Regions from separate parts of the Aeromonas genomosp. paramedia genome, predicted to be linked through region 3. Evidence: riboswitches for the same ligand, from Rfam matches in the RefSeq annotation. Region 3 holds a riboswitch; each other region holds the start of a gene.

Region 1 (7,150 bases), on a different contig from region 3:
ACGTCGGTCAGACCGCCAAGGTGCTGCTCGATGGCCAGGAGGTGTGGTCAGGCCCCGCTTCCGCCGCGGGTACCGCCAACTTCAAGGTGACCAAGGGGGGCCGCTACCAGATGCAGGTGGCCCTGTGCAACGCCGACGGCTGCACCCTCTCCGACAAGAAGGAGCTGATGGTCGCCGATACCGACGGCAGCCACCTGGCGCCGCTCAATGCGCCGCTCAAGGAGAACAACAAGCCCTACGCCAACAAGTCCGGCAAGGTGGTGGGGGCTTATTACGTGGAGTGGGGTGTCTACGGTCGCAAGTTCACCGTGGACAAGATCCCGGCCCAGAACCTGACCCACATTCTCTACGGCTTCACCCCCATCTGTGGCGGCAACGGCATCAACGACAGCCTCAAAGAGATCTCCGGCAGCTTCGAGGCGCTGCAGCGCTCCTGTGCCGGTCGTGAGGACTTCAAGGTCTCCATCCACGATCCCTGGGCGGCGATCCAGATGTCCCAGGGCAACCTCAGTGCCTGGGATGAACCCTACAAGGGCAACTTCGGCAACCTGATGGCCCTCAAGCAGGCCCATCCTGACCTCAAGATACTGCCGTCGGTCGGGGGCTGGACCCTTTCCGACCCCTTCTACTTCCTGGGGGACAAGAGCAAGCGCGACACCTTCGTCGCCTCGGTCAAGGAGTTCCTGCAGACCTGGAAATTCTTCGACGGGGTGGACATCGACTGGGAGTTCCCGGGTGGCCAGGGTGCCAACCCCAGCCTGGGCGGTCCGAACGATGGTGCCACCTATGTGGTGCTGATGCAGGAGCTGCGCGCCATGCTCGACGAGCTGGAAGCCGAGACCGGCCGCCAGTATGAGCTCACCTCGGCCATCAGCGCCGGCGGTGACAAGATTGCCAAGGTCGATTATCAGGCTGCCCAGCAGTACATGGACCACATCTTCCTGATGAGCTACGACTTCAGCGGCGCCTTCGACCTGCAGAATCTGGCCCACCAGACCAACCTCTTTGCCTCAAGCTGGGATCCGGCCACCAAGTACACCACCGACAAGGGCGTCAAGGCGCTGCTGGGTCAGGGGGTGACACCGGGCAAGATAGTGGTGGGGGCGGCCATGTATGGCCGTGGCTGGACCGGGGTGAAGAACTACCAGGCCGGCAATCCCTTCACCGGCACCGCGACCGGGCCGGTCAGCGGCACCTGGGAAAACGGCGTGGTGGATTATCGCGACATCGTCAACAACCGCATGGGCGCAGGCTGGGAGCAGGGCTATGACGAGTCGGCCGAGGCCCCCTATGTGTTCAAGGCCAGCAGCGGCGATCTCATCAGCTTCGACAACGATCGCTCGGTCAAGGCCAAGGGGCAGTACGTGCTGGCGAACCAGCTCGGCGGCTTGTTCGCCTGGGAGATAGACGCGGACAACGGCGACATCCTCAACGCCATGCACGAGGGACTGGGCCACGGCGAGGGTAGTCTGCCGCCGGTCAACAAGCCGCCGGTGGCCAATGCCGGCAGCGATCTGAGCGTCACAGGCCCGGCCGAGGTGACCCTCAACGGCAGCGCCTCCCACGATCCGGAAAGCGGCGCGCTGACCTACAGCTGGAAGCAGGTCTCCGGGCCCCAGGCCAGCCTGCTGGATGCCACCCAGGCCAAGGCCCGGGTGGTGCTGGACGCCGCCACTACCGACATCAATCTGGTGTTCGAGCTGACTGTGACCGACGATCACAACCTCAGTGCCAAGGATCAGGTGGTGGTGACCAACAAGGCGCCGCAGCCGAACCTGCCCCCCGTGGTCAGCGTACCGGCCAGTGCCACCGTCGAGTCCGGCAAGCAGGTGACCATCAAGGCCACGGCGTCCGATCCGAACGGTGATGCCCTGAGCTACCAGTGGAGCCTGCCAGCGGGGCTCACCGCCACCGGTCAGGACAGCGCGACCCTGGTGGTCACGGGCCCGAACGTCACCAGCGACACTGTCTATGACCTGAGTCTGGTGGTGACCGACGGGGCGCTGGATGCCAGTGCCGGCACCCGCCTGACCGTCAAGCCAGCCAGTACAGGTGGCGGCTGTGAGGCAACCGATCCGGATGCGGCCAACTGGCCAGCCTGGAGTGCCAGCACCGTCTACAACACCAATGACAAGGTGAGCCACAACCAGCTGGTGTGGCAGGCCAAGTACTGGACCCAGGGCAACGAGCCAAGCCAGAGCGCCGATCAGTGGAAGCTGGTGAGCCAGGTGCAGCTCGGCTGGAATGCCTCAGTGGCCTACAACGCCGGTGATCTCACCAACCACAACGGTCGCAAGTGGAAGGCCCAGTACTGGACCAAGGGCGATGAGCCCGGCAAGGCCGCCGTCTGGGTGGATCAGGGGGCTGCCAGCTGCAACTGATGGTCATAAGGAGTGGGGCCTTGGCCCCACTCCTTTTTCCTGTGGCGCTTTGCGGGCTGACCTCGGCCTGGGGCGGATAAACCGCCAGCCATGGCCATCGGCGCCAGTCTTTGCTAGGGAATTAATCATTTCACCCGAAGTTGAAAAAAATATTTTCATCTTGAAAACGCTTTCAATGGAGTGAGTTGGATGGTTGACATCCGCTCTCACGCCGAGCTTAACCCTGCCTTCAGGGATATTTCCTGATAGAACACCAAGTCAGGATCCCGCTCTGCCATTTGCAGTGACTGCGGCTATGGAGAATAATCGCGGCGCACTACTGATTAATTTGTGTATAAGGGCAAACCGGTTGAAAGGCCGGGACGCAAAGCTTCCGGTCTAAGGATCCATGATCTAGGACAGCGGGGCCGCCACAGGTCGTATCGATCCTCTGCCAAGGGGAGATCTTGCACCATCTGCTGGTTACGTCGTCCTTATCGTATTGACTAATAACGAAAAAGGATTATTCGCCATGCAAAGTCCACCCCTTCTTACTGCCGACCTGTCTGGTTGGCTCCCTGCTTGCCTTCCCCCTTCGTGTCACCGCGCCAGGCAAACCCCGCCTAGGCTGGGGTGAAACCAACTTCGCCATCACCGGGCTCAACCCGCCCGCTCACGCCCTGCCGCTCAGGGTGAGCGCCGTCAGTGGCGGCAGGAGAAGAGGGTCGAACCCTGTGCTCATGTCAACTCAATAACAACGATGTGCCTGCCACCGACGCAGGCGCCAAAAATAGGGACATCACGGAATGCAGATGAAAAAAAACAAGGTAAATCTGGCGATGCAGGGGGGCATGCTCGCCCTGCTGGCCGCAGGGGCGGTGCCGCAGACGCTGGCCCAGCAGAGCAGTACCACCGGGGAGTTTCGCAAGGACAACAGTGAGCCCAGGATTTACAGTCAGGAGGGCATGGTCAACAACTTTGCCCAGCAGTTGCCGCTCGGCGCGACCTTTGCCCCCTTGCTGACGGCCTGGGACGTGGAGGATGGGGACATCACAGCCCGCCTCACTCAGGTGAGCGGGGTCAATACCCAGGTACCGGGCAGCTATGTGGCCCAGTACCAGGTCAAGGACGATGGCCTGCCTGACGTGGATGGCTTCAAGGGCTGGGTCGGCAGCACCGTCACCTTCTCGCTGCCGGTGACAGTCTACGATCCGGCCGAGGGGATCCCGGCGCGGGCCATCCCTTTTGGCGAGCTATGGGATGAGGGCACCGTCGTCCAGACCAACCTCTACCTGCCCATCGGCGGATCCCTGAGCCGCGACTTTCGTGTCGAGGCCGGGGAGCTGCCTCTCATCGGCGACGAGCTCACTCTCACCGCCTTCCGGCTGCAAGAGGGTCACTGGGGCGGCAACAACCGCCAGTTCGCCATTCTGGTGATCGACAATGAGGATGACATAGTCGTCTATGACGGCGCCGCCACTTTCAGCGGTGGTCGCATGATCCCAGCCACCCCAGTCACCATAAAGAAGGCGCGGGACTACAGCTTCACTCTGCGCTATCTGGCAGGGGCCGACCAACAAGGGTTTCGCAAGAACGAGGCAGGCCAGCTCTGGCTGGTAGCCGAGGGAGAACAGCGCCAGTCACTCTATCCCTATGCCCAGGTACTGCCGGACCCCGCTAACAAGCTGGCCTACGATCCCGGCCTGAGCCGCCCGCTCAAGGAGAAGCTGCTGAGCAGCGCAGGGGGCGAGGAGGTGCTCCATGTCCGCAAGCTGGCCGGTGGCGAGACGCTCAGTTATGCCATCGCCGACCCGGCATTGGCGACTCTCCAGGTACTACCGGCGCAAGGTCAGGATCGGCTGGTGCTCTCCGGCCTCGCCCAGGGGGAGACCAACCTGGAGATCCGTGCCGGCGGCGAGCTGGTGGATCTCGTTCGCCTGATAGTCACTGTGCCCAAGGAGCTGAGCCTCTCCTACAGCTACATCGCCTTCCCCGGCGAGACCAAGACTCACCTGTGGGATGACGGTGCCCTGATCCAGAACGAGATAGCCCGCCGCTACGCCCCCTACAACCTCAGCCTGAAGTGGGTGGACAACGGGGTGTTGGTGCACGAGTGGGACAAGGATGGCGATGGCGAGTCCTACGAGGCGGATCGCGCTGAGCGGGAGGCCCCCTTCGATGAGGGTTGGATCCCGGATCGGGAACAGGTTTTCTCCAACCTCTATGTACTCCGCGCCTACAAGGATCCAGCGCGGGCTTGCTCCGGTTCGGGCGGCGGCTCTTCCACCGGCATGGGGGCACTGGACGCACCGCCCCGCGAAGGACACCGCGCGGCCTGCCCTGGCAACGCCACCGAGTTTGGCCAGGCGATGACCCTGGCACATGAGCTGGGCCACAACCTGGGTCTGTGGCACATGAGTAACACAGACACCAACGGCAGCGGCAACCTCATGTATGTCGGCCGCAAGGAAGGGGTCTTCTTCGCCCCCCAGTGGCGCACCATGCACCAGACCCTTGAGGCCAGAATAGCGGCCGGTGATGCGGGGGTCAGCGAGGCGAGTGGCGAGCCTGAGTCGCCTCCGCCAGCTACCAACCAGCCCCCCCTGGCCAATGCCGGTGGCGATATGCGTACCACTGGCCCGGCCGAGCTGGTGCTCGACGGTGCCGATTCCCGGGATCCGGAGAACGGTGCCCTGCGCTACCAATGGCGCCAGGTCGGCGGTCCGCAGGCTTCCCTGAGGGATGCGGAGCAGGCACGAGCCAGGCTGAGTCTGGGCACGGTCGCCCAGGATACCCAGCTGACGTTCGAGCTCACCGTCACCGATGAGCAGGGGTTGGCAGGCGTGGACCGCGTGGTGGTGACCCACCAGGCACCACCGCCCAACCAGCCACCCGTGCTGACCGCGCTGGCTCCCGCCTCGGTGCCGTCGGGCATGCAGGTGAGCTTCACCGCCAGCGCCACCGACCCCGATGGGGATGCGCTCAGCTACCAGTGGACGGTGCCGGCCGGCCTGACCGCCAGCGGCCAGAGCAGCAAGACCCTGGTGGTGACAGGCCCCAACGTGGTGGCCAGCACGGATTACGATCTGACTGTCACCGTGACCGATGGCGCCCAGAATGCCCAGGGCCAGACCCGGCTCACCGTCACCCCGGCAAGCGGTGGTGAATGCAGTGCCACCGATCCGGACGCGGCCTACTGGCCGGCCTGGAGCGCCAGCACCGTCTACAACACCGATACCAAAGTGAGCCACCACCAGCTGGTCTGGCAGGCCAGGTACTGGAACCAGGGCAACGAGCCGAGCCAGACGGCGGATCAGTGGAAGCTGGTGAGCCAGGTACAGCTCGGCTGGCATGCCGCCGTGGCCTACAGCGCCGGTGAGCTCGCCAACCACAAGGGACGCAAGTGGCAGGCCCGCTACTGGACCAAGGGCAACGAGCCCGGCAAGCACGATGTCTGGCTGGATCAGGGGGCCGCCAGCTGCAACCTATGACCATCAGGAAGGGGGCCCCGGGGCCCCATTCCTTTTTCCATTCCTGTTTCAGCCTGCGGTGATGCCGCTGTGCGGCAACCAGAACCGAGGCTCAGGTCGGGTGGTAGTACCTGGCCCCCGACGCCCATTTTGTAATGATTCCTGCAACAGGGCATGTGGACATGCCCACCACAACGAGAACCATAACAATGACAAAAACACAGTTAGCCAGCCTCATCATGGCCGCTCTGGCGAGCGGCCCCCTGTTGGCTGCCGTTCAGGCACCCACCTCCTTGCCCTTCAATACCCAGCCACCGACCAACGATCTGCAAGGATCCCTGGCGGCGCAGGTTCAATTCGCCCAGAGCCAGATCCTGCCAGCCCATGTCGCCGAAGGGGACAGCCAGCCCAGGCTGACCGCCCTGCGCAAGAGCCTGCTGCTGGTCAGGCCGCTGCAAGCCGAGACCGGCGTGCCCATGACGGTGACGGCGCGAGATGGCGCCGGGCAGACCCTCGGGACGCTTAGCCTCAACCCGCCCGAGCAGCTGCCGAAGACGGCTTATTACCTCGATGGTTCGCCGGAAGAGGGGGTCGACTTCACCCCGGCGGCGGGAACCATCAATGTCATCAGCAGCAGTGCCGAGCTGGCCCGGCTGGATGATGCCACGGCGAGCTTGCTGCGGGATCGCCTGGGACAGCATGCCCTGGTGGAGGTGAAGACCGCCGATGGCCGATGGGTCAGGGATATCTATCTGCCGGAGGGGGCCGCACTGGAAGGCAAGATGGTGCGTGCGAGTTCCAATGCCGGTTACAACTCGACGGTGCGCTACAGCGGCCGCCAGGTGACGCTCTCCCGCGGTCAGACCCTGCAGTTCAAGTTCGTCGGGGGTCAGTGGATCCGTGACGGGGAGCTCGAGAACAACGGCATCCGCTATGCGACCGACGCCTGGAGCGTGGTGCTGCCGGCGGAGTGGATCCGGCCAGGCCTGAGTCTGCAGTTCAATCAGGGAAGCCTCGGCGGCGAGCTCACGGATCTCGCCATCGGTGCCCCGAGCGAGCTGCTTATCCACACCATAGATCTTGGCATGCTGACCACCCCCCGGGATCAGTTTGCCTTCGCCAGGGATCCCGAAGCCCATCGCGAGTACTTCCAGACGGTGCCGACCAGCCGGCTGATCGTCAGCCAGTATGCTCCCCTGTCGCTGCCGGAGGTGATGCTGCCAAACGGTACCCTGCTCACCGACTTCGATCCCGGCCAGGGGGGCTGGCACGAGGGCACCATGCGCCAGCGCATCGGCAAGGAGCTGATCTCCCACGGGA
Region 2 (7,150 bases), on a different contig from region 3:
TGCGCATCCTCTCTCAGGCATTTATCTTGCTAGGCAGCGTGCAGATGCTGATCGCCGTGCTGGATGTCCCCTATCAGCGCTGGTCTTTGAACAAGCAGTTGAAGATGACCAAGCAGGAGGTCAAGGACGAGCACAAGAACAGCGAGGGGCGCCCCGAGATCAAGGCCAGGATCCGCCAGGTGCAGGGCATGCTGGCCAGGGCGCGCATCGAACAGCGGGTGCCCCAGGCAGACGTGATCATAGTGAACCCGACCCATTACGCGGTCGCCATCAAGTATGATCCCGCGCGGGCCAACGCCCCCTATGTGATTGCCAAGGGCATAGACGGCATGGCGGAGCGGATCCGCGATGTCGCCAGGCAGCACGACAAGATGGTGATGAGCCTGCCGGAGCTGACCCGGGCCATCTACTACTCCACCCGGGTGGATCAGGAAGTGCCGGCAGGCCTCTACACAGCGGTCGCCTATGTATTGAACCACGTATTGCAGTTACGGGCCTATGAGGCAGGCAAGGGCAGAAAACCCAATCCCCTTGCCCCTCTGCATGTGCCGCCCGAGTTACGTCAACCTGAGAGGTAAGTTGTGAACTGGCGTGTATTGACCCAATCCTATACAGCTATCCCCATGATGCTGCTGGCCATCCTGGCGATGATGATACTGCCTCTGCCCGGTTGGCTGCTGGATGCCCTGTTCACCTTCAACATAGTGCTGGCGGTGCTGGTGCTGCTGGTCTCTGTCTCGGCCCGCCGCCCCCTCGATTTCTCCGTGTTCCCGACCGTGCTGCTGGTGGCCACCCTGATGCGGTTGTCCCTCAACGTCGCCTCCACCCGGGTGGTGCTGCTCCATGGTCATGAGGGCAACGAGGCCGCCGGCAAGGTCATCCAGGCCTTCGGGGAAGTGGTGATCGGTGGCAACTACGTGGTGGGTCTGGTGGTGTTCGTGATCCTGATGATCATCAACTTCGTGGTGATCACCAAGGGGGGGGAGCGGATCTCCGAAGTCTCCGCCCGCTTCACCCTGGATGCCATGCCGGGCAAGCAGATGGCCATAGATGCCGATCTCAACGCCGGGACCCTGGATCAGCACCAGGCCCGTGCAAGGCGGGAAGAGATCGCCAGGGAAGCGGACTTCTACGGCGCCATGGATGGGGCCTCCAAGTTTGTCCGTGGCGATGCCATCGCCGGCCTGCTGGTGCTGATCATCAACCTGGTGGGTGGTCTCGCCATAGGTATCTTCCAGCACTCGCTGCCGGTTTCCGATGCCTTCCGCATCTATGCCCTGCTTACCATAGGTGATGGTCTGGTCGCCCAGATCCCCTCACTGCTGATGTCCACCGCGGCGGCCATCATAGTCACTCGCGTGAGTGACGAGGGAGAGATGTCGGATCAGGTCGGCCAGCAGATCCTGGCTTCCCCCCGGGTCATCTATACGGCGGCGACCATCATGCTGATCCTGGGCCTGGTGCCCGGCATGCCCATGCTGGCCTTCCTCAGCTTTGCCGCCGTGCTGGCCTGGACCGGCTGGAGCGTCAGCCAGCGCCGGGCAAAGGACCCTGCCCTGGATGCGGCCGAGGAGCTGACGAGGCAGATGGTGCAGCCGGAGCCGCAGGGGCTGGACTGGCAGGATCTGCCGCCGGTGGATGCAGTCGCCATCGAGCTGGGCTATCGGCTGGTGCCGCTGGCCGAGGCAAACAAGGGGGCCGAGCTGCTCGCCCGGGTGCGCGGCATTCGCAAGACCCTGTCCGAGCAGTATGGCTTCCTGCTGCCCGAGATCCGGGTACGGGACAACCTGCAACTGCAACCGGACCAGTATCGCATCAAGCTGTCGGGCATCGCCCTGGCCACGGGGAATGTGGATTGCCAGCGGCTGATGGCCATCAGCAGCGGGGAGACCTATGGGGCCCTGGACGGCGAGCTGACCCAGGATCCGGCCTATGGCATGAACGCGGTCTGGATCTCGCCGGACAACAAGGCCAAGGCGCTCAACCTGGGTTACTCCGTGGTGGACTCCGCCACCGTCATCGCCACCCATGCCAGCAAGCTGCTCAGGGAGCAGCTCGATGGGCTCTTCGGCCATGACGAGGTGGGCAAGCTGGGCCAGTATCTGGCCACCCAGTCGCCCCGCCTGGCGGAAGAGCTCAATCTGGCCCTGACCCAGATGCAGCAACTGCGGGTCTTCCGTCAGTTGCTCAAGGAGCAGATCAGCCTCACCGATATCCGCACCATAGCCACCACCTTGCTGGATGCGAGCGAGCTGACCAAGGACCCTGTGCTGCTGGCCTCGGACGTGCGCTGCGCCCTAAAGCGCCAGATCGTCAGGCAGGCGATCGGATCCCGCGACATACTGGCGGCCTTCACCCTGGATGATCGGCTGGAGCAGACTCTGCTGACGGCAATGAACCAGTCCCAGCAGCAGGGAAAAATCCAGCTGGACAGCTTCCCGGTCGACCCGCAATTGCTGGCGCAGTTGCAGCAGAACATGCCGCTGGTGAAGGAGCAGTTGCAGCAGCAGGGGTATGCGCCCGTGCTGGTGGTCATGCCCCAGCTCAGGCCGTTGATCGCCCGCTATGCCCGATCCTTTTCAAAGGGTCTCAAAGTGCTCTCTTATAACGAGATCCCGGAAGATTTGCGGGTCGAGGTAATTGGCACCCTGGGCTGAAGTGGAATTGCCACGCCCATATGCCGGCAGGAAGAGACTATTCCGCACATCTGCTTGAATTGTCATATAAAGCCGTTATGATGTGACGGCTTTTGACGCGACACAGACTGACAGTGAAAAAATAAAATAGAAACAGTCAGATGTGTCACATGGCTTAAGGACAACCAAGCCATGCCATCCTAATACGGGTCGTCGCATGATAAAGGCAAACTGAACTGAAAAGTCAGGACGCAAAGCCTCCGGTCTAACAGCATTGATGCTAATGATAGCGGGGTTACCAAGGCCATGATTCCAGCCTTGTTTTCATACCGATATAGGGTAAGTGCTCAATAAGAAGTGCTGCCCCGTCCTGGTGCGTTTTTATTTTTTGAGCGTCAGTTCTGTTGATTGATTCATGTGCAATCACAGGTTCGGGTTAATATGTTTTCTGATTTATCTATCAAGGAAAATTCAATACCCGTCGGTATTGAATCTCATGCTCATTTATTATTAGTTTCCTCTTCGTTATCAAATGGAGACGATGTTGAGGGAATATTGTTGAAGGCAGGCTATCGCGTTTCTTGCCTGAATTCTGTCCCGCTGGCCAAACAATTTCTCTCTCACCATTCAGCGGATCTCGTGCTGCTCGACATGGCGGTCATGACCGAGGCCGGACCCTCAATGGTGCAGGAGCTGGCGGGTACCGACTGCGTCATCCTGGTCAATGAGCACCAGGCCTATCTGGCGGCGGAGGCCATGCGGGCCGGCGCCATCGACTACATCATCAAGCCTTTCAGCCAGCGCCAGATCCTCGATGTGGTGAGGGGAGCCCTGCGCCTGCGTCAGGCCATTCCCAACCTGATCGCCACCTCGCCCCTGAGCCTGCAGGTCTTGCAGCTCGCCAGGCGGGCTGCCAAGACCTCGGCCACCATCCTCATCGGCGGCGAGTCGGGGACGGGCAAGGAGCGGCTGGCCCGCTACATCCACGAGATGTCCAGCCGGGCGGGCAAGCCCTTCGTGGCCATCAACTGTGCTGCCATCCCCGAAGCCATGCTCGAATCCATCCTGTTCGGACACAGCAAGGGGGCCTTTACCGGCGCGACCGCCAGCCAGCAGGGCAAGTTCGAGCTGGCCCAGGGGGGCACCCTGTTGCTCGACGAGATCTCCGAACTGCCGCTGGCATTGCAGGCCAAGCTGCTGCGGGTGCTGCAGGAGAAAGAGGTCGAGCGGCTGGGCAGCCATCAGGTGATTGCGCTGGATGTGCGGATCATCGCCGCCAGCAACAGAGACCTCAGGGAGTTGGTGTTGCAGGGGGAGTTTCGCGAGGACCTCTTCTACCGGCTCGATGTGCTGCCCATGAGCTGGCCCGCCCTGCGGGAGCGGCCGGACGACATACTGCCGCTGGCGGAGTACTTCATCGAGCGCTACGCCGCCCAGCAGGGGTATCGCCTCAGCGAGAGCGCCTGCAAGCAGCTGCTCTCCTATGACTGGCCGGGCAATGTGCGCGAACTGGACAACGTGATCCAGCGGGCACTAATTATGGCTCGCGGATTGCATATTCAGGCGGTCGATTTGATGCTGCCCCATTATGCCGTCGAAGCCGACAACCTGTTACCGCAGACGCTTGCGGCCCCGGAGGGGCTCAGCGAGACCAAACGGCATGCCGAATTTCAATTCGTCCTGGAGACGTTGCGCCGTTTTCGTGGTCACCGGACTCGTACGGCCGAAGCCCTTGGGATGACGACCCGGGCACTTAGATACAAGCTGGCTGCCATGCGCGAGCAGGGCATCGATGTCGAGCAGCAGATTCAAAACTAAGGGATAACCGAGTGAAGATTGAGATCATGTCATCACAGGTGACGCTCCTGCAGCAGATGCAGGAAATGCAGCGCGTCGCCAGTCACACCCCTTCCATCGAGCCTAACGACGCCTCGGCTGTCTCGTTCAGCGACGCCATGCGTGACGTCGTCGGCCGGGTCAACGAACAGCAGAATGTCGCGTCCAGACTGATGACCGCCGTCGACGCGGGTCAGAGCGACGATCTGGTGGGGGCCATGGTGGCCAGCCAGAAGGCAGGTCTCAGTTTTTCCGCCCTGATGCAGGTGCGCAACAAACTGATGACAGGCTTCGATGACATCATGCGCATGCCGCTCTGAGGGTAGGTCATGACTGAATTGGTATCATCCTCGCCGGGGGCGTCGGGCTCCCTGATCGCCCGGGTACAGGAAGGGATGCGCAACTGGCGCACCCTGTCCCGGGACAACAAATCCATCCTGACCATAGCGCTGCTTGCCGCCATAGTGGCGGGCACCATAGTGGTGATCCTCTGGACCTCCAGCAAGAACTATGTGCCCCTCTACGGCAAGCAGGAGCTCTACGACACCGCCAACATCATGGAGATGCTGGAGAAGGAGCAGGTGCCTTTCCGGCTGGAAAAAAGCTCGGGCCAGATCCTGGTGCCGGAGAGCCAGCTCGCCCACGTGCGCATGGCGCTGGCGGCGCGCGGGGTCAGGGCGGCCATGCCGGCCGGCCTCGAGGGGCTGGACACAGTCACCGGTCTTGGCACCAGCGAGTTCATGGAAGGGGCGCGCTACCGCCATGCCCTGGAAGGGGAGCTGGCCAGAACCATCATCTCGCTGGATGCGGTGCGCAGTGCCCGGGTGCATCTGGCCATCCCCAAGCGGACCCTGTTTGTCGGCCGTGACGAAGAGAAACCCAGCGCCTCCGTGATGCTGGATCTGCAACCCGGCCAGTCCATGGAGCCGGGTCAGGTCGAGGCCATCGCCAACCTGGTGGCAGGCAGCATCTCGGGCATGAAGCCCGGTGCCGTGACCATAGTGGATCAGGCGGGCCAATTGCTGAGTGCCGAGCTCGGCGACAAGGCGGGATTCGGCAAGCAGAGCGTCCAGCAGATGGAGTACGTGCGCAAGCTTGAGCAGTACATCCGCCAGCGTGCCAGCGACATGCTCCATCCCATGCTGGGCACCGGCAACTTCCGGGTCCAGATCGCCGCTGACGTCAACTTCAACGCGGTGGAAGAGACCCAGCAGCAGCTGGATCCCAATGGTGTGGTGACCAAGGAGTCCAACAAGTCCGACAAGACCATAGATGCCCTGGCGCTCGGCATCCCGGGGGCCCTGTCCAACCGTCCTCCCGAGACTGCGCCCCAGACAGAAGCGGCTGCCGAGGGAAATGCGGCGACGCCGGAGCCAGCCAAGAACGACACTCGTACCGAACGGCAGGAGGTCAGCAAGCAGTACGAGAACAGCCGCACCATAGTGCATACCCGCTATCAGCAGGGACGGCTGGAGCGGATGAACGTATCCATCTTGCTCAATCAGCAGAGCAGCCCCAAGGGGGGCTGGAGCGCCGAGCAGCTGGAGCAGATCCGCCAGATGGTGGAGCGCTCCGTCGGCTTTGACGGCGTGCGCGGCGATCAGATCAGCCTGCAGGTGTTCGACTTCACCGGCGCCGTGCCGGTGACGCCACCTGAGTCGAGCTGGCTGGAGACCCCTTACTGGCAAGACTCCCTGCGCTACCTGGTGGGTGGTCTGCTGGGGCTGACCCTGGTGTTCTTCGGCATTCGCCCCCTGGTGAAGCACCTGGTGCGCACCCAGCAATATCCTGATGCCGAGCCGGAACAGGAGCAGGATGAAGAGCAGGAACCGACCATAGGCCTCTCCATGCGTCGTGACGGGGATGACGAGGCTGATGGCACCGCGGTTGGCAAGAATCTGCAGCAGGCGGAATACAAGCTGGAGCCCCAGTTCTCCTCGCTGGATCTGGAGGCGCTGCCGGAGCCTGGCTCCGAGCTGGAGGTACAGCTCAAGCACCTGCAACTGCTGGTGGATAAAGACACTGCCCGGGTGGCGGAAGTGGTCAGACAATGGGTGAGTGGCAATGAACAACGGTAATCTGAACCAGAGCGCGGTCGACATCGACATCGACAACCTCGAGAAGGCCGCCATCCTGCTGCTGAGCATGGGCACAGAGGCGGCCGCCAAGGTCATGCAGAAGCTGTCGCGGGACGAGGTGCAGCGCCTCATCTCCAAGATGGCGGGCCTCTCCGGCGTGAGCTCGATAGAGGCAAAGTGGACCCTGCAGCAGTTCTTCAACCAGTATCGCGAGCAGAGCGGCATCGGCAGCGCATCTCGTGAGTACCTGGAGCAGACCCTGGATCTGGCGCTGGGTCAGCGCCTCTCCCGCAGCCTGCTCGACAGCCTCTACGGGGATGCGATGAGCCAGGACATCCAGCGCCTGCAATGGGTGCCCGCGGATGTCTTGGCCCGCTTCTTTCGCAACGAACACCCCCAGATGCAGGCCGTGCTGCTCGCCTTCCTGCCGCCCCAGACCGCCTCGGCGGTGCTCGATGCCCTGCCGGGGTCGGTTCATGACGATCTGCTGGTGCGGGTCGCCAGCCTCAGCTCGGTCAGCGAGCATGTGCTGGCCGAGTTGAGGCTGACCCTGGATCGCTGTCTCGCCTATGTGGCCGACCAGTCCGGCGCCAAGGTGAA
Region 3 (7,150 bases):
GTGCAGCCCAAGGTGCTGCTGCTGGACGAGCCGTTCGGTGCCCTCGACGCCCAGGTGCGCAAGGAGCTGCGCCGCTGGCTGCGGGAGCTGCACGACGAGCTGCACGTCACCAGCCTGTTCGTGACCCACGATCAGGAGGAGGCGCTGGAGGTGGCGGACAGGGTGGTGCTGATGAACGCAGGGCGGGTCGAGCAGATCGGCACCCCGGCCGAGGTCTATGACCAGCCCGCCACCGCCTTCGTGCACAGCTTCCTCGGCAGCGTGAACCTGTTTCGCGGCCGGGTGGCCGGGCAGGGGCTTGGCATAGGTGAGCAGCAGCTGGGCGGCCCCATCAGCTCCCAGCTGGCACAGGGCAGTGCGGCCATCGCCTATGTGCGCCCCCACGAGCTGGAGATACTGCCGGCGGATGCACCGGGTGGCATCAGCGCCACCATCACCCGTCTGCTGCCCATGGGGCCGCGGATCCGGGTGGAGTTGCGCGGGGATGGCGAGACGAGGGGGGCCCACTACGAGGCCGAGCTGAGCAAGGAGGCCGCCCGTGCCTTCGCCCCCGGCCAGGGGGTGCGTCTGGTGGCCCGACATGCGCAGCTCTATCCCGACTACCAGATTTGAGGGCGAGCGCCCAAGACGAGACTCTTTTCAGGCTTGCAGCCGGACTCTGATCCGGCCATCCAATAACAAGAGGACGGTGGCCCGAGCTACCGCCACTCAGCGCAGGAGGCGATGAGGTGAATTTTCAGCAATTACGCATTATCCGGGAAGCGGCGCGGCGGGATTACAACCTGACCGAGGTGGCCAATGCCCTCTTTACCTCCCAGTCTGGGGTCAGCCGCCATATCCGCGAGCTGGAGGAGGAGCTGGGGCTCGCGCTCTTCATCCGTTACGGCAAGCGGCTGCTCGGCATGACGGAGCCGGGCAAGGAGCTGCTGGTGATCGCCGAGCGCATCCTGGGGGACGCCGACAATATCCGCAAACTGGCCAGCACCTTGGCCAACCGGGATTCGGGGCGGCTGCTGGTAGCGACCACTCACACCCAGGCGCGCTATGCCCTGCCCCGTGTGGTGAAGGCGTTTCGCGAGCAGTTCCCCCTGGTGCAGCTGGAGCTGCGCCAGGGCAGCCCGGAGGAGATAGTGCGGCTGGTGCAGACCGGCGAGGTGGACATCGGCATCAGCAGCGAGCAGCTCGACAAGAGCGAAGGGGTGGTCGCGTTTCCCTACTACCGCTGGCACCACAACATAGTGGTGCCGGAGCAGCACCCCCTCACCGCCGAGCGGGAGCTCACCCTGGCGGCCCTGGCCCACTGGCCCATAGTGACCTATCAGGCGGGCCTGACGGGGCGGGTGCGGGTGGATGAGGCCTTCGCCGAGGCGGGGATACATCCGCAGATCCTGCTGACCGCCCAGGACTCCGACGTCATCAAGACCTATGTCGAGCTGGAGATGGGGGTGGGCATACTGGCGGACATGGCGTTCGATCCCCAGCGGGACAAGGGGCTGGTGCAGCTCGACGGCAGCCGGCTGTTTGCGCCGCACACCGCCTGGATCGGCCTCAAGCAGGGGCAGTTCCAGCACAACTTCACCTGGCAGTTCATCCAGCTCTGCAACCCCGAGCTGGCGCTGGCGGAGATCCAGGCCAGGGCGATGAGCAACGAGCCCCTGCTCGATTACCAGATCTGAATGGGGCGCATGGTCTGAAAAAGCAGGGAGCCCTTGGCTCCCTGCTTGCTTAATCGAGGCTTCAGCCTGACCCAGGGCCTCGCTCATTGGCTAGCGCCCGCTCTGGGGACCCAGCATGCGATACAGGGTGCGATCCCCCTTGATCCTGTGATGGTAGAGGGCGGCGGCCACGTGCAGCAGGACCAGCGCAGCCAGCGCCAGGCAGCCGAGGCGATGGACGCCAAAGAAGAAGGCGTTGATCTCCGGTGAGCCGATCGGGTTGGCGACCGGGTAGAGCCAGAACAGGGAGTAGCCCTGCTCCAGCATCAGGAAGCCGCTCAGCAGCACCACAAACATCAGGCCGTAGAGCAGGGCGTGCGCCAGCCTGGCGGCGGGATGGTGAGGCTGGGTCTGATCTTCGGGCAGGCGCGCGCGCCAGTGCCGCCAGCCCCAGCGCAGCAGGAAGAGCGGGGTGATCAGGGTCGCCATCGACATGTTCAACACCGACAGAAACTGAAACAGCCTGGGGTGGCTGTCGATCACCAGGTGCATCAGGTAGCCCGCCAGGGTGGCGTAGAGGATGACGGCGGCCATCAGCCAGTGCAGCAGGCGGCTCAGGGGGTCATAGTAGTCTTTCGTCATGGGATTTTTCCGACTGGGGCCCAGGGTGCAGAGAGGCACCGGGAGCCCGGATGACAGGCACAAAAAAGAGGCCGCTCGGGCCTCTTCTGCTTGCGGGGGATCAGTTCACCAGGGTCCAGGCATCCTGCCAGTTGGTGCCCACGCCGGGCTCATACTGGGTCGCCGTGCTGGTCCAGATGGTGCACCAGCCACTGTAGGGGTAGGGCTTGCACTGGTAGATCTTGCCATCTTTCGGCTGCAGCACCTTGGTGCCTGCTGCATAGGATTTGAGTCCCTCCGGGAAGCTGTACTGGTAGTCACCGCCGCTGGCGGGATCCTTGAACATCAGGTCCAGGGTCTGCTGCAGGGGGGCACCGCCCGCCTTCGGCTTGCCCTCGATCACCAGCTGGTGGTGGCCGGCGCTCAGACCGCCGACCGCCATGGTGAAGCTCTGGCTGCTGTCCTTGATGTCGGCGCCGGTCTGGCCCTTGGCGGCGCCGCCATGGTCATACAGGGTGTTGGTGACCGCGAGATCCCCCTCGGCCGTGACGGTGAAGTTGAGGGTGACCTTGCCGTTGTCGAGCAGGTATTCGCTCTCCAGCCCGCTCACGCTGATGCTGTTGCCCACCGGGGGTTGCTGCTGCTCGAGCTGGACCTCGACCCGCTGCAGGTTGCTGCCCGCCTTCAGGTAGACGGGGTTCTGGCCGTAGACCGGGTTGAACTGGCCATCGGTGCCCTGCTGGCCTGCGCGGATCTGGCTCTGCTCGGCGTTGATCCTGGCGGCCAGATCGTGGGCCCAGTTGTTCTTCTGACCCTGCTCGGCGGAGCCTATGGTCAGCACTGTCTGCAGATCGGTGCGCTCGCCGTTGGCGTCGAATACCCGGGTCCTGGCCTTGTCGCCGACCACCAGATCGGTGGAGGGGTAGATGGTCCCGCCCTGGCTCCAGGTCAGCGGCGGCTGGGTGCCACCATCGAACTGGGCGTCGATGAGGTTGTAGAAGCTGTTGGCGGTATCGCCCACCTCCCAGACCCCGAGGATGACCTGGTAGCCGGTGCGCGCCGGCAGGGTGCACTGATGGGTGACCTGCTTGGGTGGTTGCACCATGCCCCCGTCGATGACGCAGAACGGATTGAGATCGAAGGAGTCCCTGGTCAGGGGCTGGTTCGGGTTCCACTCCTGCTTGGTGAGGTAGTAGCGCCAGTTGCGGGTCACGTGGTTGGCGGTGAAGGTCCAGCCGATGGCGAAGGGACCGGCCTGCACCTGGCGCTTGGTCCAGCGATCGCTAGTCTGGGCATTGAGCTCACCGAATTGCGGATGCCCGGCCGAGGCGATCTGGCCGTCGGCGGGGCCGCCATCGGGGAAGCCGGACGGCGCCTCCAGGCTCTGGGGCTCCCATTGAATGGCGCCACACTGGCTGTTGCCGCCGGTCTTGCACAGATAGTTGCGCCCTTCCGGCTGGCTGATGTAACCGTGGGCGAGCACGCCGCCGCTGGCCAGCAGCGCCAGCGCCGCGGCCACATGATTGAGTTGGATTTTTGCTGCCATACATTCCTCTGTTCGGTGATGTGGGCAGTCAAGTTGGCAGGGGAATTCCCCGTGACACACCTGGGTGTGGCAACCCCGCTATCCTGGACGACATGTCTTTAGACCGGAGGCTTTGCGTCCTGGCCTTTCAACCAGTTTGCCAAATGACTACATAAAGGGTCAGGGTGCCGCCCTTGAGGACGGCGCCACCATGATGGCTTCTTTTGATTAAATTATTAAGTGTAAATCTTTACAGCTTGACCTCATCGGAGTAGAGCAATCACTTAACACTCTGTTTTTAAAATTATATTTAATTCATCAAGTTGGGTTTTGCTTCGCCAGCTCTGTCAAAAGATGCAAAATCGCGACATTTTTCATCAATGAAAAAATCCCCTGCCGGCGAGGCCGGCAGGGGATGGGACTGTGTCAGACGGTCAGTGGTGCGGGTACTGGTCTGGGCGGCGGGAGGGCGCGGGGCGCGGGGCCTGACCGGGTGCCAGATCCCGGGGGAGGCCATTGCCGAGCCTGAACACCGCCAGCCGCTCGTCCAGGCTGCGCGACAGTCCGGCCAGCAGCTCGCTCTCCTGGGCCAGCTGGGAGGCGGCCTGGGACATCTCGAGCGCCGAGTCGTTGATGCCGCTGACGTTGCGGTTCATGTCTTCCGCCACCATGCTCTGCTGCTCCGCCGCCGTGGCTATCTGGGTCGCCATGTCGCTCACGTGCTGGATGTGGTTGACGATGAGGGAGAGATCCTGCCTCGCCTTCTCGGACTGGCCGACGCTGCTCTCCGCCAGCTTGCGGCTGGCATCCATGGCGCTGGCGGCGGTCACCGCCCGCTGCTGCAACTGGGTGATGGTGCTTTGGATCTCCTCGGTGGAGTGGCGGGTGCGGCTGGCCAGCTGGCGCACCTCGTCGGCCACCACGGCGAAGCCGCGACCCTGCTCGCCGGCCCGGGCCGCCTCTATGGCGGCGTTGAGGGCCAGCAGATTGGTCTGATCCGAGATGGCGCTGATGACGGCGGTCACCTCCCCTATCTGCATCACCCCCTCCTTGAGTCGATTGACCTGATGGGTAGCCTGCTCCACCTCGGTGGCGAGCGCCTGGATGCCGTGCACGCTGGCGTGGACGTCTTCGTTGCCGAGCCCGGCCTCGCTGGTGGCGTCCCGGGTGTCGCGGGCGGTGTTCTCGGCGTGGCCCGCCACATCCGAGATGGTGGCGCTCATCTCGTTCATGGCGGTGGCGAGCTGGGCCAGCTGATCCCGCTGGCTGTTGACCGCCTGGTTGGTCTGCTCGGCGGAGGCGGCGATGCGCAGGGCGGCATCCGCCACGTTGCGGGCACCCTGGCTGGCTTCCAGCAGGGCGCGGCGAATGGCGTCTAGCCCCTGATTGGTGCTGGTGGCGACGGCCCCCAGCTCATCCTTGCCATGCACCGGGATGCTCACCACCAGATCCCCGGCAGCCACCTGGGCCATGGCCCCCTTGATCTCGGCGAGCGGCCTGACGATGGAGCGGCTGATGGCCACCCCAAGCCACCCCATCAGCAGGATCACCAGCAGGGTGGCCCCTCCCATCAGCTCATACTGGGACCAGATGGTGGCCTCTATGTCCTGCAGCAGCACGCCCGAGCCCAGGATCCAGCCCCAGGGCTGGTAGCCGGCCACCAGGGACATCTTCTGGGCCGCCTCACCGGAGGGGGAGAGCCACTGGTACTCCAGGCGGCCCTGATGGCCGCCCTTGCCGAGATCCACCATGCGCTGCCAGTGGGATTCGGCGGGCGTCCCGCCCATCTGCTGGCCGACCAGCTCGGGCTTGGCAGGGTGCACCACCACCCGGCGATCCTCGTCCAGCACGAACAGATAGTTGTCCCCATCGAAGCGCATGCTGTCGAGCATGGCCTTGGCTTGCGCCTGGGCCTCTGGGGCGGGCAGGGTGGCGGCCAGGGTATGGATCCGGCTCATGGCGAGATCCAGCACCGCCTGCAATCTGGCTTCCCGCTCACTCATCAGGTTGCGATGCAGGGCACTGGCGGAGATGAGCAGCAGTGCGATGAAGCCGACCAGCGCCACCGAGAGCAGCAGCATCAGTTTGCGACTCACGGCGATATCACCGAGCTTGAACATAGTCTTTTCCTTCTTTCCCGTGCGGATCTGGTGAGGGCCAGTCAGCTGGCTGGCCTTGATTGTTTTGTGTTTAACATTTATTTAACTTTCAAGAGGTTGTGATGGTTGATTGCCAATTGAGTGTGTTGGCAACCAGTATAGCCAGCAGACAGAAACCCTCGCTTTTGGTAGCGTGGTCTGGCGCATCCCGGCGCACCATTTGCCGACTCTATTTGCAGGAAGTGTGAATGAGTTGGCATTTCACCAAAAAGGAGTGGGTGCCCCCGTGGCCGCCCCATAACAAGAGGGAATTTATGAGTTCCATTGCCAGGAATTACTTGAATCAGCTCAACGCCGACTACCTGCGAGTACACAGGCGCAAGGAGGATCTCTTCTGGTCCACCTACATGGGCATCAGCGACGATCAGGCCGGCTTCACCGCCGCCGAGCAGGCCTACAAGGCGTTCTGCGCCGATCCTGCTCGTCTGCCGGTGCTGCGGGAGATGCTTGCCCAGGCCGAGGAAGAAGAGCTCAAGCGCGGTCTGGGAGGCTGGATAGCCTTCTTCGAATGCAACGTCATCGAAGATCCGGCCGCCGCCGCCCTGATGGACGAGCTGGTGGCCGCCGAGGCGGATCTGTTCGCCCGCCGCAAGGGGCTCAAGCTCACCCTGCTGGACGAGCAGGGCCAACAAGTGGCCGGCAGCCTGCCCGCCGCCAGCACGGCGCTGGCCGCAAGTAGCGACGAGCAGGTGCGCCAGAGTGCGCTCGCCATGTTCCACACCCTGGAGCAGTGGGTGGTCGGCAACGGTTTTCTCGAGGTGGTGGCCCTGCGCAACCGCTTCGCCCGGGCCATGGGCTATCGGGACTACTTCGACTACAAGGTGCACAAGAACGAGCAGATGAGCCCGGAGCAGCTGTTCGCCGTGCTCGACGACTTCATCGCCCGCACCGAGCAGCGGGTGCACCAGAGCCTGGCGGAGCTGAAAGCCGCCAAGGGGGAGGCCGCGCTGCTGCCCCACAACCTGCGCTACAGCGTGAGCGGCGACGTGACCCGCCAGCTCGACCCCTATGTTCCCTTCTCCCGGGCGCTGAAGGATTGGGTCCAGAGCTTCCGCCGCCTCGGCATCCAGTATCGCGGCGCCACCCTGACCCTGGATCTGCTGACCCGGGAGGGAAAATACGAGAACGGCTTCTGCCATGGCCCGGTGCCAAGCTTCTGGCAGGAGGGGGAGTGGGTGCCGGCGGTGGTC
Region 4 (7,150 bases), on a different contig from region 3:
GGGGGGCGTCGCTGCCCGCCACGGTGAAGCGCTGCACCAGGGAGTCCCGCTGACCGGCGCTCCTGGCGACGCCGCCCGTGGTGTAGCGCTGCTCAGGCAGTCGGATGACCTCGGCATCCCCGCTCGGGGTGAGCAGGGCGGGGCGATAGAGCATGGCCACCATGATGGCGTCGCCGCCGAAGAAGCGCTCCTCGGTGAGCAGGGCCTTGGGCAGGGTGACGAAGGCGTAGTGCTTGCTCGCCTCTTTCTGGTGGGCGTTGAGGTTTTCCACCAGATCGTGGAGGGCGGCGTGCTCGTCGAAGCCGTTGTTCTCCATCTCCATCAGGCCGAGCAGATCGGCGTCCATCTCGGCGATGGCGTTGACTATCTTGGCGCGCTGCAACTGGAACTCCTCCAGGCTCTTGGCGCCGCGGTTGCAGCCCTTGGCGCTGTCCGCATCCGCCTGATCCGCGCAGAGCACGTTGAGGGCGCCCCCCACGCTGGAGTGGCTGGTGAAGTAGTTGAGCACGTTGAAGCTGCCGATCCGCAGGTCGCTGCCATGAGCGCGGGCCGGGGCGCCCTGGCGGTCGTTCTCGTCGGTGCGCAGCAGATCCCCCGCGGTGATGCGCTGATCCTTGGGCACGATCAGGCGGTACTCGTCATAGCTGTAGCCCACCATGGCCTCCAGGTTGAGCGGGGCATCGCCGATGCGCAGATAGCCCTGCTCCGGCTCCCAGGCCGGCAGCCAGGGGAGCTTGCCGTTGGCGGCCTTGAAGTCCGATTCGAGGAAGACGCGGTTGCCGGCGTTGGTCTCGGCCAGCGCCACGGCTTCTGGGCTGCCCGCCACATGGAGCTGGGTCGGCTTCATCAGCGGGGCGCCGTGGGCGAGCACCAGGTTGTTGCGCTTGGCGGCGTAGTCGTAGCTGAAGTTGCGGCTTATCTTGAGCTCGCTACCCTCGTCGAGGCGCACCCGCATCCCCTCGTGACGCTCCAGGGCCCGGGCCAGGGTCTCCCCTTCCAGCACCCGCAGCGCCGTGGCGGCCGGTGCCTCGCCCTGGGCCAGCACCACCAGGCGCGGCGTGTTGCCGTCAACCAGTGGCCTGAGCTGGGTGTGGCCGTAGAACTCCTCGACCCTGGCCTCCAGACAGACCAGGGCCCCCGGCTGGATGCCCGGGTACTTGCTGGCAAAGTTTTTGTCATTGAGGTAGACGAAGATGCCGTCCGACGTTTCGGGGTTGCCGTCCCCCTGCAGATCCTGCAGGTAGAAGCCTCTGTTCAGGCTCTCGCCGAGGGCGGAGACCAGGGCCTTGACCTTGACAGTCCCGAGGCTTTCGAACAGATCGCCCGGGACGAGCGGGCTCTTGTCGCCGCTGCCCTGGATGGCGGGGATGGGGGTGAGGGCGCTGTCGGCCGGGCAGCTGAAGCCGGCGGCATGGAGAGACGGGGACGCGAGGGCGAGCCCCACGGCCAGGGACAGCAGGGTAGGTCTTCCTTTCATGGGTATTCCTTTTTTTATTTTTGCCAGTGTTTCCATAGCCTTGGCGCTTTGGCCAAGGGCGCGCATTGTCACATTTCTGGCAGCTCTGACCAGTGAGGCAACGCACATTATGGGGAGACAAAAGAGGCTGAGTCCGTTTTTTTGACGTGGCTAACAGATTGATATTAATGACTTAATGGTTAGTTGGCCGATTGAGGGGAAGTGTGAGCCGGCCGGCATTCACATATTTTCCTTAGAGAATAAAGATTGAGCGGTTGCCACTTGCTTCCTATACTCGAGCCGTTCCTCACGGAACCCAGGCAAAGGGCAAACCGGCAGTGATGCCGGGACGCAAAGCCTCCGATCTGCCCCAAGCGGGCCAGACAGCGGGGTTACCCAGGGTGACTTGAGGGTTTGTGGCCCGTCCATGGCCTGTTGTCGCTCCCTTGTTCTCTGTTGCGATTGCGCTTTTCCCGGTCTTAAAAGCCAAGACAAAACAAGGATGATAACAATATGCAACAGATCTTGAGGCCCAGCAGGCTCGCCATGCTGGTCGCCCTTGCGGCCGCCCCTGCCTGGGCGCAGGCCGCCTACCCCGCCTATCAGGCCGGCACCGCCTACAAGGCTAGCGACATCGTCAGCAACGCAGGCGCCCTCTATGAATGCAAGGAATTCCCTTACTCCGGCTGGTGTGGCGCGTCGCCCTACCACTACGAACCCGGTGTCGGCGCCGTCTGGGCCGATGCTTGGAAACTCTTTGGCGGCGAGGTGCCGCCGCCGGCCCTGGTGGTCGCCATCGGCTCCCCCGCCGTGGGCAGCAGCGTCAGCGAAGGGGCCAGCCTGGCCCTGGCGGTGACCCTGAGCGGCCCGGTCACGGCGCTCGCCCGGGTGGAATACCTGATCGACGGCACCCTGGTCGCCACGGCCACGGCCTCCCCCTGGAGCGCCAGCTGGTCTGCCGCCGGCGTGGGCAATCACGCCCTCAAGGCACGGGCGCTGGATAAAGACGGCAAGGTGCTGAGCGAGGCGGATTCCAGCTTCCAGGTCGCCGCCGTGGTGGCGCCAGAGGCGCCCAAAGTGAACATCGCCAGCCCCGCCGCCGGGGCCAGGGTGACCCTGGGCCGCGCCCTCACCGTGACCGGCAATGTCACCGACGCCAATGACGACGTCGCCAAGGTCGAGCTCTTCGTGAATGGCCAGAAGGTGGGCGAAGACAGCAGCGCCCCCTGGCAACTGAGCTGGACGCCCCAGAACAAGGGGCTGACCGGTCTCAAGCTGGTGGCGACCGACAAGGCCAATCTCTCTGGCGAGTCGACCCAGGTGGACGTCCAGGTGGAAGAGGCGGCCCTGCCCCCCACCGGCGGCAACCTCTCCTGCGACGTGCGCCAGATCTACCGCGCCGACGGCAGCGAGTGCATGGGGGATGACCATGGCCGCCGCGTCATCGGTTACTTCACCTCCTGGCGCACCGGCAAGAACGGCCTGCCCGCCTACCTGGTGGGCGACATCCCCTGGGACAAGATCACCCACATCAACTACGCCTTCGCGGCGGTGGACGAGCAGAGCCACACCATCAAGGTGGATGACGCCGCCACCAAGCTGACCTGGAACGGGGTGCCGGGCGCCGAGATGGATCCCGAGTTCGCCTATCAGGGCCACTTCAACCTGCTGTCCAAGTACAAGAAGCAGTACCCGGACGTGAAGACCCTCATCTCCGTGGGGGGCTGGGCCGATACTCGCGGCTTCTACGCCGCCACCACCAAGGGCGACTGCTCGGTCAACACCGCCGGCATCAACGCCTTCGCCGACTCGGCGGTGGGCTTCATCCGCCAGTACGGCTTCGATGGGGTGGACATCGACTACGAGTACCCCACCTCCATGAAGGATGCGGGCAACCCCAACGACTTCCCGCTCTCCAACCAGTGTCGCGGCAAGCTGTTTGCGAACTATGAAGTGCTGATGAAGACCCTGCGCAACAAGCTCGACAGCGCCGGGACCGAGGACGGTCGCAAGTACATGCTGACCATCGCCTCGCCGGCCTCGGCCTACCTGCTGCGCGGCATGGAAAACTTCCAGGTCACCCAGTACCTCGACTACGTCAACCTGATGACCTATGACTTCCACGGTGCCTGGAACCACTTCGTCGGCCACAACGCCGCCCTGTTCGACAACAAGGCGGATCCCGAGCTGTCCCAGTGGGGTGTCTACACCCAGGCCCAGTTTGGCGGCATCGGCTATCTCAACTCCGCCTGGGCGGCCCACTACTTCCGCGGCGCCCTGGCGGCGGGCAAGATCAACATAGGGGTGCCTTACTACACCCGTGGCTGGCAGGGGGTCACCGGTGGCACCCACGGCCTGGGGGGCAAGGCGGCGCTGCCGAGCCAGAGCGATTGCCAGCCGGGCACGGGTGGCAGCACCATCCCCTGCGGCAACGGGGCGGTGGGCATCGACAACATCTGGCATGATCTGGACAAGAACGGCAAGGAGATAGGCGGCGGCGCCGTGCCCATGTGGCATGCCAAGAACCTGGAGCACGCGGCCAGCCTCGGCATCACCACATTGCCGAGCTACGGCCAGGCCTGGGGTCTGGATCCCAACAACCCGGCCCACGTGATGCAAGGCCAGTACGTGCGTTACTACGACGACAAGGCCCATGCGCCCTGGCTGTGGAACGAGCAGAAGAAGGTGTTCCTCTCCACCGAAGATGAAGAGTCCATGGGTCACAAGCTCGACTACATAGTCAAGCGGGGCCTGGGGGGCGTCATGTTCTGGGAGATGGCGGGAGACTATGACTTCGATGCCGCGAAGAACGAGTACGTGATGGGCAGCACCCTCACCAGCCTCGCCTACGAGAAGTTCAGCAAGGCCGACAAGGCGGCCCTGAAGCAGAACGATCTGCCGGCCCCGGCCGCCCAGCTCGACATCGGCGTGAGCCTCTCCGGCTTCAAGGAAGGGGACTCCAACTACCCGATCAACCCGACCCTCAAGCTCACCAACAAGTCGACCCAGACCATACCGGGCGGCACCCGCATCGAGTTCCTGATGCCCACCTCCACCTCCGACACCATCACCGACCAGAGCGGCATGGGGCTGAAGGTGGTGGAGAGCGGCGGCAACCAGAACTCCGACGGCATCGCCAATGAGAAGGACTTCCACAAGGTGGCCCTGACGCTGCCGGCCTGGAAGGCCTGGGCGCCGGGCACCGAGGTGGAAGTGGCCATGACCTACTACCTGCCGGCCGCCGGCGTGCCGAGCGGCATGCGCCTGATTGCCGGCAGCCAGACCATAGGCCTGAAGTCCGACTTCCCGGCCCTGGCCGAGGCGGTGCTGGGGGGTAGCAGTGGCGGTGACGGCGGCAGCGGTGGCACCACCTGCGCCAGCCAGAACGTCAACCCGGCGGACTACAATGCCTATCCGACCTGGCCACGCGGGGATCACGCCAATGGCAACGACCGCATGACCAACGGCAAGGCGGTGTGGCAGGCCAACTGGTGGACCAGCAACGAGCCCAAGGCGGGCGATGGCAGCTGGAAGCTGGTGTGCAACTATTGAGTTATCCCGGTTGCTGAAGCTGGTATGCAGCGACAGATAATCGGTTGAGGGGTTAACCCCGCGTCAACCCAATGACCCAATCCGGAGCCCAGGCTCCGGATTTTTTTCGCCTCATATAAATGAAGGGATCTCGTGACAACCGGGGGAGGGGACCATAAAAAAGACCGCTCCGAAGAGCGGCCAATTGCCACCAGGCAAGCTGCGGGGCTGACCCCCTTGTGGATGGGCAGTCGCCATGGGCGGATGCCTGCCCATGGCGTGCCGGTTTATTGAGTGACGGCGCCGCCCTGTTGCTCCTTCAGGAAGCTGATCCAGGGGGAGGCGCGACCACTGACGTTGCCATTCTGGGCGGCCTGGGTGAAGGCGCTGAGCGCCTCCTTGGGTTTCTGCTGCTCGAAGTAGGCGACCCCGGTCAGGAACTTCAGATCCGCCCGCTGCTCGCCGCTGGCATTGGCGGCGGGCTTGGCGGCCAGGGCGACCAGATCCTTGTATCGCTTGCTCTGGATCATCATGCGCGCCATCTTCAGCTGCAGCTCGGCACTGGGGGCCAGCTGATAGGACTTGGCCAGGGTGTCGATGGCCGGATCCAGCTCCTTGGCCTGATGCCAGTAGTTGGCCAGCGTCTTGTAGTTGGCCGCGCTGCTCTCGATGGTCCCCTCCTTCATCGCCTTCTCCATCACGCGGGCGGCGCGGTGGGGAATGCCGGCGAAGGCGAGGTAGTTGGCGAGCCGCTGCAACTCGGCCGCCTCGGTCAGCATGCCGAGGTTGTAGGCGCCTTCCAGCGCCGCCAGGGCCTTGGCATCGTTGCCCGCCTGCATATGCATGGCCGAGAGCTGGGTCCAGTACTTCTTCTTCTCCGGGTACTTGTCCACCAGGGCGGTCAGCACCTCGGTGGCAGGCTTGTACTGTTTCAGCTCGTAGTGGGCCGCCATCTTCAGCAGATACCAGGACTCAGGCGCCTTGCCCGCGGAGAGCTTGATCGCCTGATCCACCGCCGGTATGGCCTCCCGGTACTGCTTGAGCTGCACATGGGCGTTGGCCAGGGTGATGTAGGCGTGCGGGGTTGGCTTCTCGTCCTTGCTAAGGTTCGCAAACCACTCCTTCATGGTGCTGATGGAGCCTTTGAAGTTCCCCTCCGCCATATAGAGCTGGGCCAGGTTGTAGCGCACCTGCTGGGCTACCGGCTGCGGCAGGCCGCCGGTGGCGATGGCATCGGCGAAGTATCTGGTCGCCTGGCTGTATTTTTCCTGCTGGGCGGCCACGAAGCCCAGGGTCTGCAGGATCACCCCCTTGTCGTAGACCCGCTCACCTGCGCCGGACAGCGCCTCCTGCAGCTTGGCATTGGCCTCGCCGTATTTCTTCTCGGTGATCAACGCCTGAGCCTTGTTGACCGCGCGGTAGGCGCGATCAGACAGGGCGGGCTGCTCGGCGGCCCAGCCGGCGGTACTGAGCAGTACCGCCATGGCCACCGGGGCGAGGATCAGGGTATGTAACTTTTTCATCGCCACCTTCCTTAGTTGACCGCGAACTCGATCTCTTGCTGCATGCGGCTTGCCTGGGGCTTGCCGTCCACCATGGCCGGCTTGAAGGTCCACTTGGCAATGGTCTTGCGCGCCTCCTTGCCGAGGTCGTAGCTGCGGGGCTCTTCCTTGACGATCCGGATGTTGCTGACGGTGCCGCGCTCGGTGACGGTGAACTCCACCAGTACCTTGCCGGAGGCGAGACCGGCCAGCGCCGCCTTGCGGGGCATCATGGGCTCGAAGGTCGCCATGGGCATGGCGCCGTTGTTGCCGCCCATGCCGCCACCACCGCCGCCGGTGCTGTAGGCACCCAGAGCGTTGCCGCCGCCGATGTTGACCGGGATGTCGAGCTTGGGCATGTCCATGGGGGCACTGTCCATCTTGGGCCTGTCCGTGCTCGCCACCTCCATCTCGGGTGGGGGCGGCGGGCGGTTCGGGGGCGGCGGTTTGGGCAGTTCCCGTTGTTTCTCTTGCAGGGTCTCCTGGGGCTTGAGGCGAATGAAGTCGGTCATGGTGACGTCTTCTCTCTCCGTCAGCTCCCGGTGCTCCGGTGTGATGAGCTTGTTCATTCCCAGAAACAGGAAGAACACCACCACACAGGAGACCGCTATCGCTATCAGGT

What was found. Region 3 has a riboswitch for cyclic di-GMP ahead of gbpA (N-acetylglucosamine-binding protein GbpA). Riboswitches for the same ligand answer to the same signal wherever they lie in the genome.
Region 1: it holds a riboswitch for cyclic di-GMP, as region 3 does, so the genes downstream of both, HB860_RS15000 (PKD domain-containing protein) here and gbpA (N-acetylglucosamine-binding protein GbpA) in region 3, are expected to answer to the same signal.
Region 2: it holds a riboswitch for cyclic di-GMP, as region 3 does, so the genes downstream of both, lafK (lateral flagellar response regulator transcription factor LafK) here and gbpA (N-acetylglucosamine-binding protein GbpA) in region 3, are expected to answer to the same signal.
Region 4: it holds a riboswitch for cyclic di-GMP, as region 3 does, so the genes downstream of both, HB860_RS02540 (glycosyl hydrolase family 18 protein) here and gbpA (N-acetylglucosamine-binding protein GbpA) in region 3, are expected to answer to the same signal.

The regions. Positions count from the first base shown of each region.
Region 1 is NZ_JAAROG010000019.1:44,336-51,485, reverse strand. It holds gene HB860_RS15005 (glycosyl hydrolase family 18 protein) at 1-2,381, shown strand, start outside; cyclic di-GMP riboswitch class I at 2,711-2,796, shown strand; gene HB860_RS15000 (PKD domain-containing protein) at 3,173-5,851, shown strand; gene HB860_RS14995 (M66 family metalloprotease) at 6,040-7,150, shown strand, end outside.
Region 2 is NZ_JAAROG010000001.1:43,907-51,056, forward strand. It holds gene flhB (flagellar biosynthesis protein FlhB) at 1-578, shown strand, start outside; gene lfhA (lateral flagellar biosynthesis protein LfhA) at 582-2,657, shown strand; cyclic di-GMP riboswitch class I at 2,852-2,939, shown strand; gene lafK (lateral flagellar response regulator transcription factor LafK) at 3,192-4,454, shown strand; gene lfiE (lateral flagellar hook-basal body complex protein LfiE) at 4,466-4,792, shown strand; gene fliFL (lateral flagellar M-ring protein FliFL) at 4,811-6,550, shown strand; gene fliGL (lateral flagellar motor switch protein FliGL) at 6,537-7,150, shown strand, end outside.
Region 3 is NZ_JAAROG010000031.1:139,688-146,837, reverse strand. It holds gene HB860_RS21300 (sulfate/molybdate ABC transporter ATP-binding protein) at 1-612, shown strand, start outside; gene cbl (HTH-type transcriptional regulator Cbl) at 729-1,676, shown strand; gene HB860_RS21290 (cytochrome b) at 1,767-2,297, opposite strand; gene gbpA (N-acetylglucosamine-binding protein GbpA) at 2,398-3,822, opposite strand; cyclic di-GMP riboswitch class I at 3,888-3,973, opposite strand; gene HB860_RS21280 (methyl-accepting chemotaxis protein) at 4,236-5,921, opposite strand; gene HB860_RS21275 (M3 family metallopeptidase) at 6,215-7,150, shown strand, end outside.
Region 4 is NZ_JAAROG010000003.1:6,639-13,788, forward strand. It holds gene HB860_RS02535 (ExeM/NucH family extracellular endonuclease) at 1-1,477, opposite strand, end outside; cyclic di-GMP riboswitch class I at 1,773-1,856, shown strand; gene HB860_RS02540 (glycosyl hydrolase family 18 protein) at 1,970-5,008, shown strand; gene HB860_RS02545 (tetratricopeptide repeat protein) at 5,275-6,510, opposite strand; gene HB860_RS02550 (energy transducer TonB) at 6,522-7,150, opposite strand, start outside.